DNA from 2 places in the Barrientosiimonas humi genome. Region 1 is predicted to be linked to the other one. Evidence: riboswitches for the same ligand, from Rfam matches in the RefSeq annotation. Region 1 holds a riboswitch; the other holds the start of a gene.
The links. Region 1 has a riboswitch for S-adenosylmethionine ahead of FB554_RS01310 (MetQ/NlpA family ABC transporter substrate-binding protein). Riboswitches for the same ligand answer to the same signal wherever they lie in the genome.
Positions count from the first base shown of each region.

Region 2: another riboswitch for S-adenosylmethionine. It lies ahead of FB554_RS04440 (bifunctional o-acetylhomoserine/o-acetylserine sulfhydrylase); the one in region 1 lies ahead of FB554_RS01310 (MetQ/NlpA family ABC transporter substrate-binding protein).

Region 1 is NZ_VFOK01000001.1:279,129-286,319, forward strand. It holds gene FB554_RS01300 (methionine ABC transporter permease) at 1-229, opposite strand, end outside; gene FB554_RS01305 (methionine ABC transporter ATP-binding protein) at 229-1,305, opposite strand; gene FB554_RS01310 (MetQ/NlpA family ABC transporter substrate-binding protein) at 1,302-2,273, opposite strand; SAM riboswitch class IV at 2,389-2,500, opposite strand; gene FB554_RS01315 (NADH-quinone oxidoreductase subunit A) at 2,594-2,968, shown strand; gene FB554_RS01320 (NADH-quinone oxidoreductase subunit B) at 3,025-3,552, shown strand; gene FB554_RS01325 (NADH-quinone oxidoreductase subunit C) at 3,549-4,073, shown strand; gene FB554_RS01330 (complex I subunit 1/NuoH family protein) at 4,079-5,035, shown strand; gene FB554_RS01335 (NuoI/complex I 23 kDa subunit family protein) at 5,127-5,780, shown strand; gene FB554_RS01340 (NADH-quinone oxidoreductase subunit J family protein) at 5,777-6,307, shown strand; gene nuoK (NADH-quinone oxidoreductase subunit NuoK) at 6,304-6,612, shown strand; gene FB554_RS01350 (NADH-quinone oxidoreductase subunit 5 family protein) at 6,609-7,191, shown strand, end outside.
Region 2 is NZ_VFOK01000001.1:934,809-941,999, reverse strand. It holds gene hrpA (ATP-dependent RNA helicase HrpA) at 1-379, opposite strand, end outside; gene FB554_RS04450 (vitamin K epoxide reductase family protein) at 428-901, opposite strand; gene FB554_RS04445 (DsbA family protein) at 898-1,605, opposite strand; gene FB554_RS04440 (bifunctional o-acetylhomoserine/o-acetylserine sulfhydrylase) at 1,730-3,058, opposite strand; SAM riboswitch class IV at 3,127-3,243, opposite strand; gene FB554_RS04435 (DUF445 domain-containing protein) at 3,321-4,595, opposite strand; gene FB554_RS17560 (hypothetical protein) at 4,763-5,179, opposite strand; gene FB554_RS04425 (hypothetical protein) at 5,581-6,318, opposite strand; gene FB554_RS04420 (hypothetical protein) at 6,429-6,965, opposite strand; gene FB554_RS04415 (DUF6891 domain-containing protein) at 7,039-7,191, shown strand, end outside.

The sequences.
Region 1 (7,191 bases):
TGATGAAGATGATGAACGGGATCGGGCGCACGATGTTGACGATCACGTTGAGCACGGTGTGCAGCCCGCGGTGGGCGAGGATGCCGCCGGGCCGCGTGGTCACGAGCAGCACGCCGAGCGCGAGCCCGAGCGCCCCGCCGACGAGCACGGTCACGCCGACCATCAGCAGCGTCTGCAGCAGGGACTCCTGCAGCAGCGGCCCGAGCTGGGCCCAGTCGGTGCTCCCCATCAGGCCGACACCTCCTGCAGCGGTTCGCCCGCCTCGCCCGCCGTACGTCCGTGGTCACCGGCCTCCTCGACCGCACCGATGCCGCGCAGCTCGGCGACCATCCGCTCCACCGCGTCCGGCTCGCCGCGCAGGCTCAGGGTGAACGTCGCGAGCGACTCCTCCTTCATCGAGGTCAGGCCGCCGTGCACGATCTCCAGCTCGACGCCCTGCTCGCTGGCACGGCCGAGCACCGCGCCGAGGCTGCGGCCCGCGGCCACGGTGACGGTGACGATGCGCCCCCGGTGCCGCGCGCGCAGCTGCGCGAGGTCGTCGGCGTCGGGCACCGCGTCGAGCGTGGCGCCGACGAGGCGCCGGGTGGCCCCGGCCGTCGGGTTCGCGAAGATGTCGCGCACCGGGCCGAGCTCGGCCAGGCGCCCCGACTCCAGCACCGCCACCCGGTCGGCCAGGCTGCGCACGACCTCCATCTCGTGGGTGATCACGACGATGGTGATGCCGAGCTCCTCGTTGACGCGGCGCAGCAGCGCGAGCACCTCGCGCGTGGTGTCCGGGTCGAGCGCGCTGGTCGACTCGTCGGCCAGCAGGATCGGCGGGTTGGTGGCGAGCGCCCGGGCGATGCCCACGCGCTGCTTCTGCCCGCCGGACAGCTCCTCCGGATAGGCCCACGCGCGCTCGGTCAGCCCGACGAAGTGCAGCAGCTCGGTGATCCGCCGATAGATCTGCTCCGGCTTCCAGCCGGCGACCTCGAGCGGGTAGGCGACGTTGCCGTACACCGTGCGCGAGCGCAGCAGGTTGAACTGCTGGAACACCATGCCGATGTCGCTGCGCAGCGCGCGGATCTGCTTGGGGCGCAACGAGTTCAGCTGCTGGCCCTGCACGGTGACCGTGCCGCTGGTCGGCAGCTCCAGCCCGTTGATCAGCCGCACGAGCGTGCTCTTGCCGGCACCGGAGAAGCCGATGACGGCGAACACCTCACCCCGGCGTACGTCCAGGGTCACCTCGTCCAGCGCGGTCACCTGCGACCCGCCCCGCGAGAAGGTCTTGCCGACCCGGTCGAGGCTGATGATCGACTCGCTCATGACCCCGCCACGTCCTTCTCGAGCCGGGTCAGGATGCTGCCGAGCTGGTCGGCGGGGCGGTCGACGACGACCGACGTGCCCTTGGACTGCCGCTTCACCGCGGCGACGACCTCGGGGGAGTGGTAGAGCTGGGCGATCTTGCGGTAGGTCGGGTCGTCCTTGTCCTCGGCGCGGGCGACGACGACGTTGATGTAGGGCTCGGCCGCCTTGCTCTTCGGGTCGTCCTGGAACAGCGCCGACTTGGGGTCGAGGTTGCCGTCGAGCGCGAAGTTGTTGTTGACGACCGCACCGTCGACCGACGGCAGCGACGCGACGGTCTGCGCGGCGTCGACCGGCTGCACCGTGACCTTCGAGGCGGCACGGTCGATGTCGGCCGGGGTCGACAGCGCGTTGCCGCCGCCCTTGAGCCTCAGCAGCCCCGCCTGCTGCAGCACGAGCAGCGCCCGCGCCTGGTTGGTGGGGTCGTTGGGGATGGCGATCTTGCCGCCCTGCGGGATCTGGTTCAGCGCCGTGTGCTTCTTGGAGTACAGCGGCAGCGGCACGACCTGGGTCGACCCGATCGGGGTGAGGTCCTGGTTGTCGTTGCTGTTGTAGCTCGCGAGGAACTGCAGGTGCTGGAACAGGTTGAGGTCGGTCTGCCCCTGCGCCAGCGCGGGGTTGGGCTGGGTGTAGTCGGAGAACGACACGAGCTTGATCTCGATGCCGTTCTCGCGGGCCAGCCGCTGCAGCGGCGGCCACCACTCCGCACTCGCCTCGGTGGTGCCGATGGTGACCTCGCGCGGCTCGTCGGCCGAGGCGCTGCCGCCGTCGTCCGCGGTCGCGCGGCCCAGGCCGAACCCGGCCGCTAGCGCGACGACGAGGCCGCCGGCGGTGATCGCCGTGCGCACACCCCGCCCGCGCGACCCGGGGTACGGCGGCAGCGGCGGGATCTGGCCCGTCGCGTCCGCGCCGGAAGAGGGGGAAGACATGTCGGAGGCACTCCTCGAGAAACAGCACGCCAGGACCTTCTGCCGCGTCTCCTCCTCCGCACGGGCTCGCAGGCTCACCCGTCCGGCATCGTCGACCGCGGCACAATCGCCGGCGCGAATGTGCTTGTCCGACAGGGCTGTCGGACCGGGTCTCACCTGGAGCACCCCGCCACATCCGTGAGGGTTGCCGCCCAGCCAGCCAGGGCTTGTCGCTGGGTCTCTCGACCGCCGTCCACGTTATGCATCGCATAAGGAGAGGTCAAAACGAGCGGGGGTGACCTCCCTCACCGACCGGCAGCGGCTCGTTAGGCTCTGGTCCCGTGAAGGGTCCCCTCGTCGGCTATCTCGTCGTCGTCGTCGTCGCGCTCGCCGGAGTGCTGCTGTTCGGCGCGGCGATGCTGATGCGTCGGCTCCTGGCGCCGGTGTCGCAGACGCCGGCCCGGCTGACGACGTACGAGTCCGGCGTCGACCCGGTCGGTCAGGGCTGGTCCCAGTCGCAGGTGCGCTACCTCGGATTTGCTTTCCTCTACGTCGTTTTCGCGGTCGACGCGGTCTACCTCTTCCCGTGGGCGACGGTGCTGCGTGACGCCGACCTCGGGGTCGCGAGCCTGGTCGAGATGGGCATCTTCATCGGCGTGCTGGTCGTGGGGCTCGCGCACGCCGCGCGCCGCGGCCTGCTGAGGTGGACCCCGTGACCGTCGACCTGCCCACCCCGCGCGTCGGCCCGCTCCAGGCCGCCGCGCCCAAGCCGATGCGGCTGATCCTCAACTGGGGGCGGCGCTACTCGCTGTGGGTCTTCAACTTCGGGCTCGCCTGCTGCGCCATCGAGTTCATCGCCGGCAGCATGGCGCGGCACGACTTCATCCGGCTCGGCGTCATCCCGTTCGCCCCCGGCCCGCGCCAGGCCGACCTGATGGTCGTCTCCGGCACGGTCACCGACAAGATGGCGCCGGCCGTGCGCCGGCTCTACGACCAGATGCCCGAGCCGAAGTACGTCATCTCCTTCGGCGCCTGCTCCAACTCCGGCGGCCCCTACTGGGACTCCTACTGCGTCACCAAGGGCGTCGACCAGCTGATCCCGGTCGACGTCTACGTGCCCGGCTGCCCGCCCCGCCCCGAGGCGCTGCTGCACGGCATCCTCGTGCTGCAGCAGCAGATCGCCGAGGAGCGCCTGACCACCCGGTCGTACGCCGACCGGCGCCGCTTCGCCGGCGCGGTCACCCGCCCGCTCGTGCGCCGGGACCAGCCGGCCGAGCCGCCGCAGGGCGACCCGTCATGAGCCTGGACGCCGAGCGGCGGGACTGCCCGCCGCAGGAGTGGTACGCCCTCCACGAGCAGCTGCGCGCCGAGGGCTTCGCGTTCTTCGACTTCCTCACCGCCGTCGACGAGACCGACCGTGACGAGGGAGGTCTCGACGTCGTGAGCCACCTCTACGACGTCACGCCCGGCGCGCTGCGGTCGGTGCTGGTGCGCACCCGTGTGCCGGAGACCGAGCCGCTGCGCAGCCTCACGACGCTGTGGCGCGGCGCCGCCTGGCACGAGCGCGAGACGCACGAGATGTTCGGCCTGGAGTTCACCGACTTCGACGACGGCAGCCGGCTCGGCATCCGCCCGCTGCTGCTCCCCGAGGGCTTCGAGGGGCGGCCGCTGCGCAAGGACTTCGTGCTCGCCGCGCGCGTCTCCAAGCCGTGGCCGGGCGCGAAAGACCCTGGGGAGTCAGGCGATTCGCCCGCGCCCCGCCGCGGTCGCCGCAAGAACCTGCCGCCCGGCGTGCCCGACTCCTCGTGGGGGCCGCGGTGATGGAGATGACCTGGCTCGAGGCCGGCGTGCGCGCCGCGCTCGTGCTCGTGGCCTTCCTGGTGCTGCCGCTGCTCGTCGGCCAGACCGAGCACAAGGTGATGGCCCACATGCAGGGCCGCCTCGGCCCGATGCACGCCGGCGGGTTCCACGGCTGGGCCCAGCTGATCGCCGACGGCGTGAAGTTCACGCAGAAGGAGGACATCGTCCCGGCGGCCGCCGACCGATGGGTCTTCCGGGCCGCGCCCGCGGTGGCGCTGGTGGCGTACCTCCTCGCGATGGCCGTCGTGCCGTTCTCGCCGACCCTGGTCGGCGCCGACGTGCCCGCGAGCCTGCTGGTGCTGCTGGCCGTCTCGGGCATCGGCGCCCTCGGCACGCTGATGGCCGGCTGGGGCTCGGGCAACAAGTACGCCCTCGTCGGCGCGATGCGCTCGGCCGCCCAGCTCGTCAGCTACGAGCTGCCGCTGATCCTGGCCTGCGCCTCGTTCGCCCTCGCCGGCGGCACCCTCTCGCTCACCGGCATCGCGCACGCGTGGACGCCGTGGTGGCTGCTGTGGCAGGCACCGGCGGCCCTGGTGCTGCTGGTGGCGGCGACCGCCGAGCTGCAGCGCCCGCCGTTCGACATGCCCATCGCCGACTCCGAGGTCGTGATGGGCCCCTACACCGAGTTCACCGGGCTGCGCTTCGCGTTCTTCCTGCTCGCCGAGTACGCCGGGATCGTCGTGATGTCGCTGCTGGTCGCCGTGGTCTACCTCGGTGGCTGGACGGGCCCGTTCGACGGCGCGCTCGGCTGGCTGTGGACGCTGCTCAAGGGGTTCGCGGTCGCGCTGCTCATCATCTGGATGCGCGTGTCGTGGCCGCGGCTGCGCGAGGACCAGCTGCAGCGACTCGCCTGGTTGGGCCTGGTGCCGCTGGCCCTGGTGCAGCTGGCGATCACCGGCGTCGGCGTCGTCCTCACCGCGTGATGTCCGTTCTCGGAGCGGCTGCTAGGTCACGTCCCTCCTGGCCGGTAGCGTGCGAGCGTTCCCGAAGGAGCCACCTCGGACGGATCACGTGATGCCTGGGCCCAGCAACCGACGCAGCCTCGTCCCGGGCCTCGTCAAGGGCATGGCCACCACCGCCCGGACGATGGCCCGACCTGCGCACACCCACCAGTACCCCGAGCGCCAGCCCGACCTGGCGCCGCGCACCCGCGGCGTCATCGCGCTGCTCGCCGAGAACTGCACCTCGTGCATGCTCTGCGCGCGCGAGTGCCCCGACTGGTGCATCTACATCGACTCGCACAAGGAGACGATCCCCGCCGGCCCCGAGGGCGGGCGCGACCGCCAGCAGAACGTCCTGGACCGGTTCGCGATCGACTTCAGCCTGTGCATGTACTGCGGGATCTGCATCGAGGTCTGCCCGTTCGACGCGCTGTTCTGGAGCCCGCACTTCGAGTACGCCGAGCACGACATCCGCGACCTGCTGCACGAGAAGGAGCAGCTGGAGGAGTGGATGCCGACCGTGCCGCCACCCCCGCCGCTCGACCCCGGCGCGGCCGAGCCCACCGAGGCCCTCGCCGCCCGCAAGCCGGTGCGCGGCCCCCGCGTCATCCGTACGTCCGCCTCGCCCGAGGACCCGAAGGCCGGCGACGCCAAGCCCGACGAGGCCAAGACCGGCGACGCCAAGACCGACCCGACGTCCGACGACCACAGGGCCGGCGACGCATGACGACGCACGACGTCTTCTTCGTGCTCGCCGGGTTGGTCACCGCTGGCGCTGCCGTGCGCGCCGTCACCACCAAGCAGCTGCTGCACGCCGCGCTGTGGCTCGTGGTGAGCCTGGGCGCGCTGAGCGGCTGCTACCTCGTGCTCGGCGCCGAGCTCGTGGCGCTGGTGCAGCTGATCGTCTACGTCGGGGCGATCGTCGTGCTGGTGATCTTCGCGCTCATGCTCACCCGCGCCCCCACCGGCCCGACCACCGCCCACGACACCAGCCCGCTGACCCGCCTCGCCGGCCTGGTCGTCGCCGCGGGCACCGGCGGTCTGGTCGCGGCGGTCCTGATCAGTGCGTACGCCGGCCGCGCCGACGTGCGCTCGCCCGGCACCGAGGCGCTCGCGACCCGGCTCTTCGGCACCTGGGTGTGGCCGTTCGAGCTGTTGTCGCTGCTGCTGCTCGTCGGGCTCGTGGCCGCGCTCGCGATGTCGCGGCTGCAGGTCGCCACCACCCCCGAGGAGCTCGCGGGGGAGGAGCGGTGATCCACCTGCAGCTGCCGCTCGTGCTGGTCGGCGTCCTGGTCGCCACGGGGGTCTACGGCATCGTCGCGCGCCGCAACGCGGTGCTGATGCTCATCGGCGTCGAGCTGCTGCTCGCCGCAGCCGGCCTGCTGCTGGTCACGATGGGCGCCGCCCGGCCCGACCCGCTGGTCGCCGGTCAGACGCTCACGATCTTCCTCATCACCATCGCCGCCGCCGAGATCGCCGTCGCCCTGGCGGCCGTCGTCGCGGTCTACCGCGCGCGCGGCGACGTCGACCTGACCCGACGCGGCGAGGACGACGCGTGAACCTCGCCGTCGCCGGGCCGCTCCAGCCGAGCCACCTGGCCGTCCTCGCGCCGGCCGTGGGCGGTCTGCTGACCCTGCCGCTCGTGCGCCGCAGCGGCCGCGCCACCGCGGTGATCGCGCTGCTCGCCGCGCTCGTCGGGATGGCCGCGGCCGGGGTGCTGCTCGCCCAGCAGGTCACCGGCGTCGCTGTCACCGGGCCGCAGACCATCGGGTCGCTGCCGGTCGGGCCCGCCCTCGACGTCCCGCTCCGGCTGCAGGTCAACCGGTGGAACGTGCTGGTCGCGGCGGCCGTCGCGGTCGTCTCGTTCGCGGTGCAGGCGTTCGCCCGGTGGTACCTGTGGACCGACCCGCGCTACCGCCAGTTCGCCGCGACCGTGGGCATCTTCACCGCCGGCATGCAGCTGGTCGTGCTGTCCGGCGACCTGCTGCTCACCCTCGTCGGCTGGGAGCTGATGGGCTGGTGCTCCTACCTGCTCATCGGCCACGACTCCGCCCGCGAGAAGGCGCGGCGGGCGGCGTACAAGTCGTTCCTCGTCACCCGGCTCGCCGACGCGCCGCTGGTGCTCGGGTTCGCGCTGC
Region 2 (7,191 bases), 660 kb from region 1:
GCTGGCCCAGCTCGACGTCGAGCTCCTCGGCGATCCGCTCGGCCACCGACCGGGCGGCGATGCGCCGCGGCTGGGTGTGGCCGATCGTCCCGTCGATGCCGCGCCCCAGCTCCAGGCAGATCTTCGGCAGCTGGGTGGTCTTCCCGGAGCCGGTCTCTCCGGCGACGACCACGACCTGGTGGTCGCGGATCGCCGCGGCGATGTCGTCGCGCGCCGCCGAGACGGGCAGCGCCTCGGGATAGGTGATGGCGGGCACCGTCGCCCGGCGCCGCTCCTGCCGCGCGCGGCGCTGCTCGGGCGACTCCGGCGTACGTCGGTGGCCGCGTCCGCGCCCCCGTCGGCGGGGCGGACGCGACTCGGCGGGGGCAGCAGAACTCATCAGTCCCCCATCTTCCCACCCGCCGCTCGCGGCCCGCTCCCCCGTTCCTCAGCGGGAGGAGGACCGGCGCAGCGCGAACGGCCACACCACGGCGGCCAGCACGATCGTCACGACCCACACCGCCATGCAGTAGGGGCACAGCGCCTCGATCACCACGATGCTCTGGTACGCCAGCCACGCCACGAGCGCGAGCCCGGCCAGGATGCCGAGCGACAGGCCCTTCCAGATCCACCCCGGGAAGCGGGTGCCGGCGAGCGCAGCCACGCCGATCGTCAGCACGATCGCGAAGCCGATGAGCCCGAGGTAGGGGTTGGGGAAGCCGAGCAGCGCCGACTGCTCGGACTGCATCACGGCCGTGCAGTTGACCTTCTCGTTGACGCTGCACGAGGGCCGGTAGAACGGGTTGACGAGCAGCTGGTACTTCTCGATCGACAGCACCAGGGCGGCGGCCAGGCCGATCAGCCCGGCCACCGTGACGACCGCGGCGCGCCACCGCGGCATCGCCACCCCGTGCCCGCTCATGCCTTGTTCGCGTCGCGCACCCGGTTGCGGATGTCGTCGACGCTCTGCGGCTGGAACGGCTGGCCGTTGAAGAAGAAGCTCGGAGTCCCTTGCAGCCGAAGGGTGTTCGCGTCAGTCAGGTCGGCCTGCACCCGGCTCGCGACCGACTGCGAGGTGCGGTCGCGCTGCCACTGGGTCAGGTCGAGGCCCGCGGCCTGGGCGAAGCCGCGCAGCTGCTGGTCGACCGGTCCCTGCTGCTCGGTCCATGCGGTCTGGTTCTGGAACAGCTGGCGATACATCGGCTCCAGCTTGCCCTGCCGCGCGGCGGCCTCGGCGGCCTGCGCGGCCGGCACCGAGTTGCGGTGACCGCCCAGCGGGAAGAAGCGGATGGCGTACGTCAGCTGGCCCTTGAGCTCCTCGCGCAGCTGCTCGATGACCGGGAAGATGCCGCCGCAGGCCTCGCACTCGAAGTCGAGGAACTCCACGAGCACCGCCTTGGTGCTGGCGGCGTCGAGCAGGTGCGAGGTCGGCCGCAGCCAGGTGCCGTAGGACAGCCCGGCCGGGTGCTTCAGCGGCGTCGCCTGCGTCGCGCCGCCGGAGCCGGAGGCCCCCGACCCGGACGCAGACGTCCCGGAGCCGCCGCCGGAGCTCGCGTCGTCGCTGCAGCCGGCGAGGGCCAGCGCGCCCAGCACCGAGCCCCCGACGAGCGCGCTGCGCCGGGTCACTCCCCGACCGCGCGTCGTCGGGCGCCAGGCTCGGTCACCGGAAGCGGTTCGTACGTCTGCTGATTCGCTCACCACGCGGCGCACCCTAGGCGGTGCGCCTGAAGACTGGCTGGACGCTCGCTGGTCAGCCCTTCGCGGCGGCGAACCCCTGCTCGAGGTCGGCGATGATGTCGTCGATGTGCTCGATGCCCACCGAGAGGCGCACGAGCCCCGGGGTGACCCCGGCGGCCAGCCGGTCCTCGTCGCCGCCCTGGCTGTGCGTGGTCGAGGCCGGGTGGATGACCAGCGAGCGCACGTCGCCGATGTTCGCCACGTGCGAGTGCAGGGTCACGCCGTCGACGAAGCGCCGACCGGCGTCGATGCCGCCGGCGATCTCGAAGGCGAGCACCGCGCCCGCGCCGCGCGGGGCGTACTTCTGCGCCTGCTCGTAGCTGTCGTCGCCGGGCAGCGAGGCCCAGCGCACCGACTCGACCTGGTCGTGGCCCTGCAGGAACTCCGCGACCTTGCGGGTGTTCTCCAGGTGCCGCTCGATGCGCAGGCTCAGCGTCTCCAGTCCCTGCGCGATGAGGAAGGCGTCGAACGCCGAGCTCGCCGGGCCCAGGTCGCGCAGCAGCTGCACGCGCGCCTTGAGGATGAACGCCAGGTTGGCGCCGAGCTCGCTGCCGACGCCGAGGTCACGGGCGTAGACCAGCCCGTGGTAGCTCTCCTCGGGCGTGTTGTAGTTGGGGAACTTCTCGGGGTCCTTGCCGAAGTCGAAGCTGCCGCCGTCGACGATGACACCGGCGATGGTCGTGCCGTGGCCGCCGAGGTACTTCGTCGCCGAGTGCACCACGATGTCGGCCCCGTGCTCGAGCGGGCGGGTGACGAACGGCGTCGCGATGGTGTTGTCGACCACCAGCGGCACCCCGAGGTCGTGCGCCACCGCGGCCACCCCCTCGATGTCGAGCACCTCGCTCTTGGGGTTGGAGATCGTCTCGCCGAAGAACAGCTTGGTGTTGTCCTTCGCGGCTGCCCGCCACGACTCGGGGTCGTTGGGGTCCTCGACGAAGGTGACCTCGATGCCGTACTTCGGGAGCGTGTACTTCAGCAGGTTGAACGTGCCGCCGTAGAGCGAGGGGCTGGCCACCACGTGGTCACCGGCCTCGGCGATGTTGAGGATGGCCAGCGTCTCGGCCGCCTGGCCGCTGGCGACGAGCAGCGCGGCGACGCCACCCTCGAGGCTCGCGATCCGCTGCTCCACCACGTCGTGCGTGGGGTTCATCAGGCGGGAGTAGATGTTGCCGAACTCCTTGAGCCCGAACAGGTTTGCCGCCTGCTCGGTGTCCTTGAAGACGTACGACGTCGTCTGGTAGATCGGCAGCGCCCGGGCGCCCGTGGTCGGGTCGGGCTCCTGGCCGGCGTGCAGCTGGCGGGTCTCGAAGGACCAGTTGGGGCTGGTGGTCTCGGTGGTCATGGCCGTCTCCTCGCGTCGAACGGTCGCCACCGGCCCGCGCCGGTGGCGGTGCGGGTTCAGGGACTCTGCGCCCGCGCTTGCCGGGCCCTCCCGTCGAGCACCGGCCAGGTCTGTTCCCGGGGCACCCCACCGCGGTGGAGGGTTGCCGGCCAGCGAGCCGGGACTTGGCGCTGGCGCTCTTGACCTGCGTCGAGCGTACGACAGCGTCTTGACGCGCAGGACGCCGCTCTCGCATCGCGAGAAGGGTCGGCGCCGGACCGGGTCAGGCCAGCTGGGTCAGGGCGTGGATGACCAGGCCGACGAGCCCGCCGACGACGGTGCCGTTGATCCGGATGAACTGCAGGTCTCGCCCGACCTGCAGCTCGATGCGGCGGGCGGCCTCGTCGCCGTCCCAGCGCGCCACGGTCTGGGAGATGAGGGTGGAGATCTCGCGGCCGTGGGTCTGCACGACGTAGCCCACGGCGTCGCTGAGCCGGCGCTCGAGCGAGTCGCGCAGGTCGGCGTCGCGCACGACCCGGTCACCGAGGTCGGCGAGGATCACCGCGAGGCGGGTGCGCAGCGGGCCGCCGGGGTCGCCCAGCGCGTCGACGACCGTGCGCTGCACCGACCCCCAGAGCGAGAGCATCCCGTCGGCGACGCCGGGGTGCAGCAGCAGCCGGGCCTTGAGCTGCTCGGCGCGCTGCATGGTCGAGGGGTCGTGCTGCAGGTCCTGCGCGAGCTGGCGCAGCAGGTCGTCGAGCGCGCGCCGGGCGGGGTGCTGCGGCTGGTCGCGCACGTCGGTGAGCCAGCTCATGATCTCGACGTACATGCGGTCGATGACCGTGTCGTCGAGCCACTTGGGCGACCACCAGGGGGCGCGCTCGCCGATGATGCCGGCGATGACGGCCTTGTTGGCCGAGGCCCAGGTGTGCAGCTCGCGGGTGGCGATGTCGACCAGCCCGTGGTGCGAGCCGTCCTCGACCACGCCCTCCAGCAGGCTGCCGGCCACCGGGCTGATCGGCTCGCGGGCCAGACGCGGCAGCAGGAAGTTCTCCAGCAGGGTGCGCACCTCGTCGTCGCGCACCGACCCCACGGCGTGGGCCAGGGTGGGCGCCACCTCCTGCACCACGCGGTCGGCGTTCTCCGGCTGGCGCAGCCACTCCCCCAGGCGCAGCGTGACGTCGGCCTGCGCGAGCCGCTCCTGGACCAGCTCGGGGGTGAGGAAGTTCTCGGTGACGAAGTCCTCCAGGCTCGCGCCGAGCTGGTCCTTCTTGCGCGGGATCAGCGCGGTGTGCGGCACCTTGAGGCCGAGCGGGTGGCGGAACAGCGCGGTCACGGCGAACCAGTCGGCGACCGCACCGACCATCGCGGCCTCGGACGCCGCGTTGACGTATCCCCAGAAGCCGTCGCGGTCCAGGGTGAGCACGAAGATCACCGCGGCCAGGCCGAGCAGCCCCGTCGCGACCAGCCGCATCCGGCGCAGGCCGGCGCGACGCTGCTCGTCGGCCGGGCCCAGCAACGGGCCGGCGACAGCATCAGGGCGGGTGGACTGGGTCACGCTCGAGGTTCCTTCGCGTCACGCGGGACGACAACGGCGGCAACCCTATCCGGCACCACACGGCGCACCGTCGGGCAGCGGCCTGTCACCGGTGCGTCCCGACGCGCAGACGCCGCGCGGGTGGCCCGCGCGGCGTCTGTGATCCGGTCTCCCGGAGCGGTCACGACCTACTTGGCCGTCCAGGCCACCTCGGCGTCGCCGTTGGAATCGTCGTTGAAGACCAGGGAGTACTTGCTCAGGTCGGCGCCCACCGGCACGGCGAATGCCAGCTTCTTGGTCAGCGTGTCGCCGGGGCTCAGCGACTCGACGTCGAGCTTGTCGCTGCCGGAGATCACCGCGTTCAGCACGTCTGCCTTGCACGGGTTTCCGGACTGGTCGGTGAGTCCGAACTTCAGGTAGCTCGCCGTGAAGAAGTCGCCGTCCGAGAGCTTGAGGGTCACCGGGTAGATCACCGTCTGCATCCCCTCCCCCGGGAAGAAGCTGTTGCCGCTGGAGGTGTCGAGGGTGGGCTGACCGAAGCTGATGTCGATCGTCCCGCCGATGCCCTTGCCCTTCTGCACGGTGTTCAGGGGCTTGGCGCTCACGGACCCACGATCGATCGTGTAGGAGCCGGTGTCCTCGCACACACCACCTCCGCTACCGCTGGCCGACGGCGCGGGTGCCGCCGAGCTAGGCGGCACCGACGTGGGCGTCGGCGCTGGCTGCTCGGTGGTCGACGGCGCGGGGGCCGGCGCCTGGCTGGTCGGAGCAGGCTCCTGGGTCTGGCTCGGTGACGGCGGCTGGGACGCAGCCGTGGGAGGCGCGGCGGTCGGCGCCTCGTCCTGGCACGCCGACAAGGTCATGGCGGCGAGGACGGCGGGCACCACGGCCAGGCTGGCTCGGCGGGTCTTGCTCATAGCGTTCGGTTTCCTCTCGGGCGTGCCGGACAGCGCCACGGCTGTCGAGCTGGGTCGTCGTGCATCGGTGTGGCGGTCACGCCACTGGGTCACTTGGCCGTCCAGGCCAGTTCGGCGTCGCCGGAGTTGTAGTCGTCAGCGAAGACGACGCTGTACTTGCTCAGGTCGGCCCCGATCGGGACGGCGAAGGCGATCTTCTTGGTCAGGCTCGAGCCCTCCTGGACGGTTTCGACCTCGAACTGCTCCCCCTTCGGCAGCACCCCGCCGAGGGTGTCCGGCTGACACGGGTTGTCCTGGTCGTCGACGAGCCCGTATGCGAGCCGGGCCACGATGAAGCTGCCGTTGGTGATCTTCATGGTCACCGGGTAGATCACGGTCTGCATGCCGTCACCAGGGAAGTAGCTGTCCCCACCGGAGGTGTCGATCTCGGGGTTGCCGATCCGAATCTCGGCCGTGCGGTCGGAGAGGCTCGTGCCGGTCTGCGGGGTGTTCAGGGGCTTTGGTTGCACCGAACCGCGCTTGATCGGAAACAGCGAGCTGCTCTCGCACTGACCGCCCGCACCGCTACCGCTCGGAGCCGGCGCGGCGGACGACGACGGGGTCTGGGTCGTCGGCGCCGGGGCGGGCGCCTCCGACGTGCTCGGAGCAGGGGCCGGCGCCTGGGTCGACGGGGCGGGTTGTTGCGGCTGCTGCGTCTGCGTGGGCGACGGTGGCTGTGACGCCGGCGTCGGAGGGGCGGCCGTGGGCGCTTCGTCCTGGCACGCCGACAACGTCATGGCGGCGAGGACGGCGGGCACCACCAGGAGGCTGGCGCGGCGGTTCTTCATTGTGTAGTCCCTTCGGGGAAAGAAGGCAGCTCCCCTGCTGCCGTGCTGAGAGTAATGGTGCGACGCCGCAGCCACCTGCTCCGTTCCGCGATCGTGACCGACTTTTCCGGTCAGGTCTTGACGACCCACACCTCCGCGCGCTCCTGCGGCCGGTCCGCCCGCACGAACTCCCGGGTCCCCTCCGAGACCGGGATGCCTTGCGCGGTCGCGGCCTGGGCGATGGCCGCGGCGACCCGGTCCCACACCGACGCCCCCTGCGGGAAGCCCATCTCCCAGGTCATCTCGTCGACCCCCACGACCGTGCGGTCGGGGAGCAGGTGCGCCCGCACCAGCGGGCGAGAACCGTCGATCTCGACGATCAGGGCCTGCGGCTCCGGACGTACGTCGGTGACCCGGTCGTCGGCACCGGCCACCTGCGCGATGAGCTCACCGGTGCGCTGCGGGTCGGCGGCCAGGGTGAGCGTGCGGCCCATCATCGCCAGGTGCTTCGCCGCGGGGCGCGCGGTCGCGGCCCGGCCCACGCTGGCCCCCTCGAGCGCGCGGTCGCGCACCTGCTCCTGTGCCCGGGTGACCCGACCCTTGACGAAGAACCACACGATCGAGGCGATCACGATGAGCAGCAGGATCAGGCCGGCGTTGCGGAACACGGGGAAGCCCTTCGGGTCGACGACGGGATCAGTATCGTCCGGGAGACCCGCCGCCGACGGAGAGGCACCCCACGTGAGCAACGACCAGACCGCACCGCGCCGCTTCCCGCCGGCGCGCGACACCTTCGCCGGCACGATCGCGCTGCGGGTCGCGGCGGCCATCGACACCCGCGACGCGTTGGTCGAGGGCTTCGGTGACGTCGACGTGCCGGACGTCTTCCCGGGC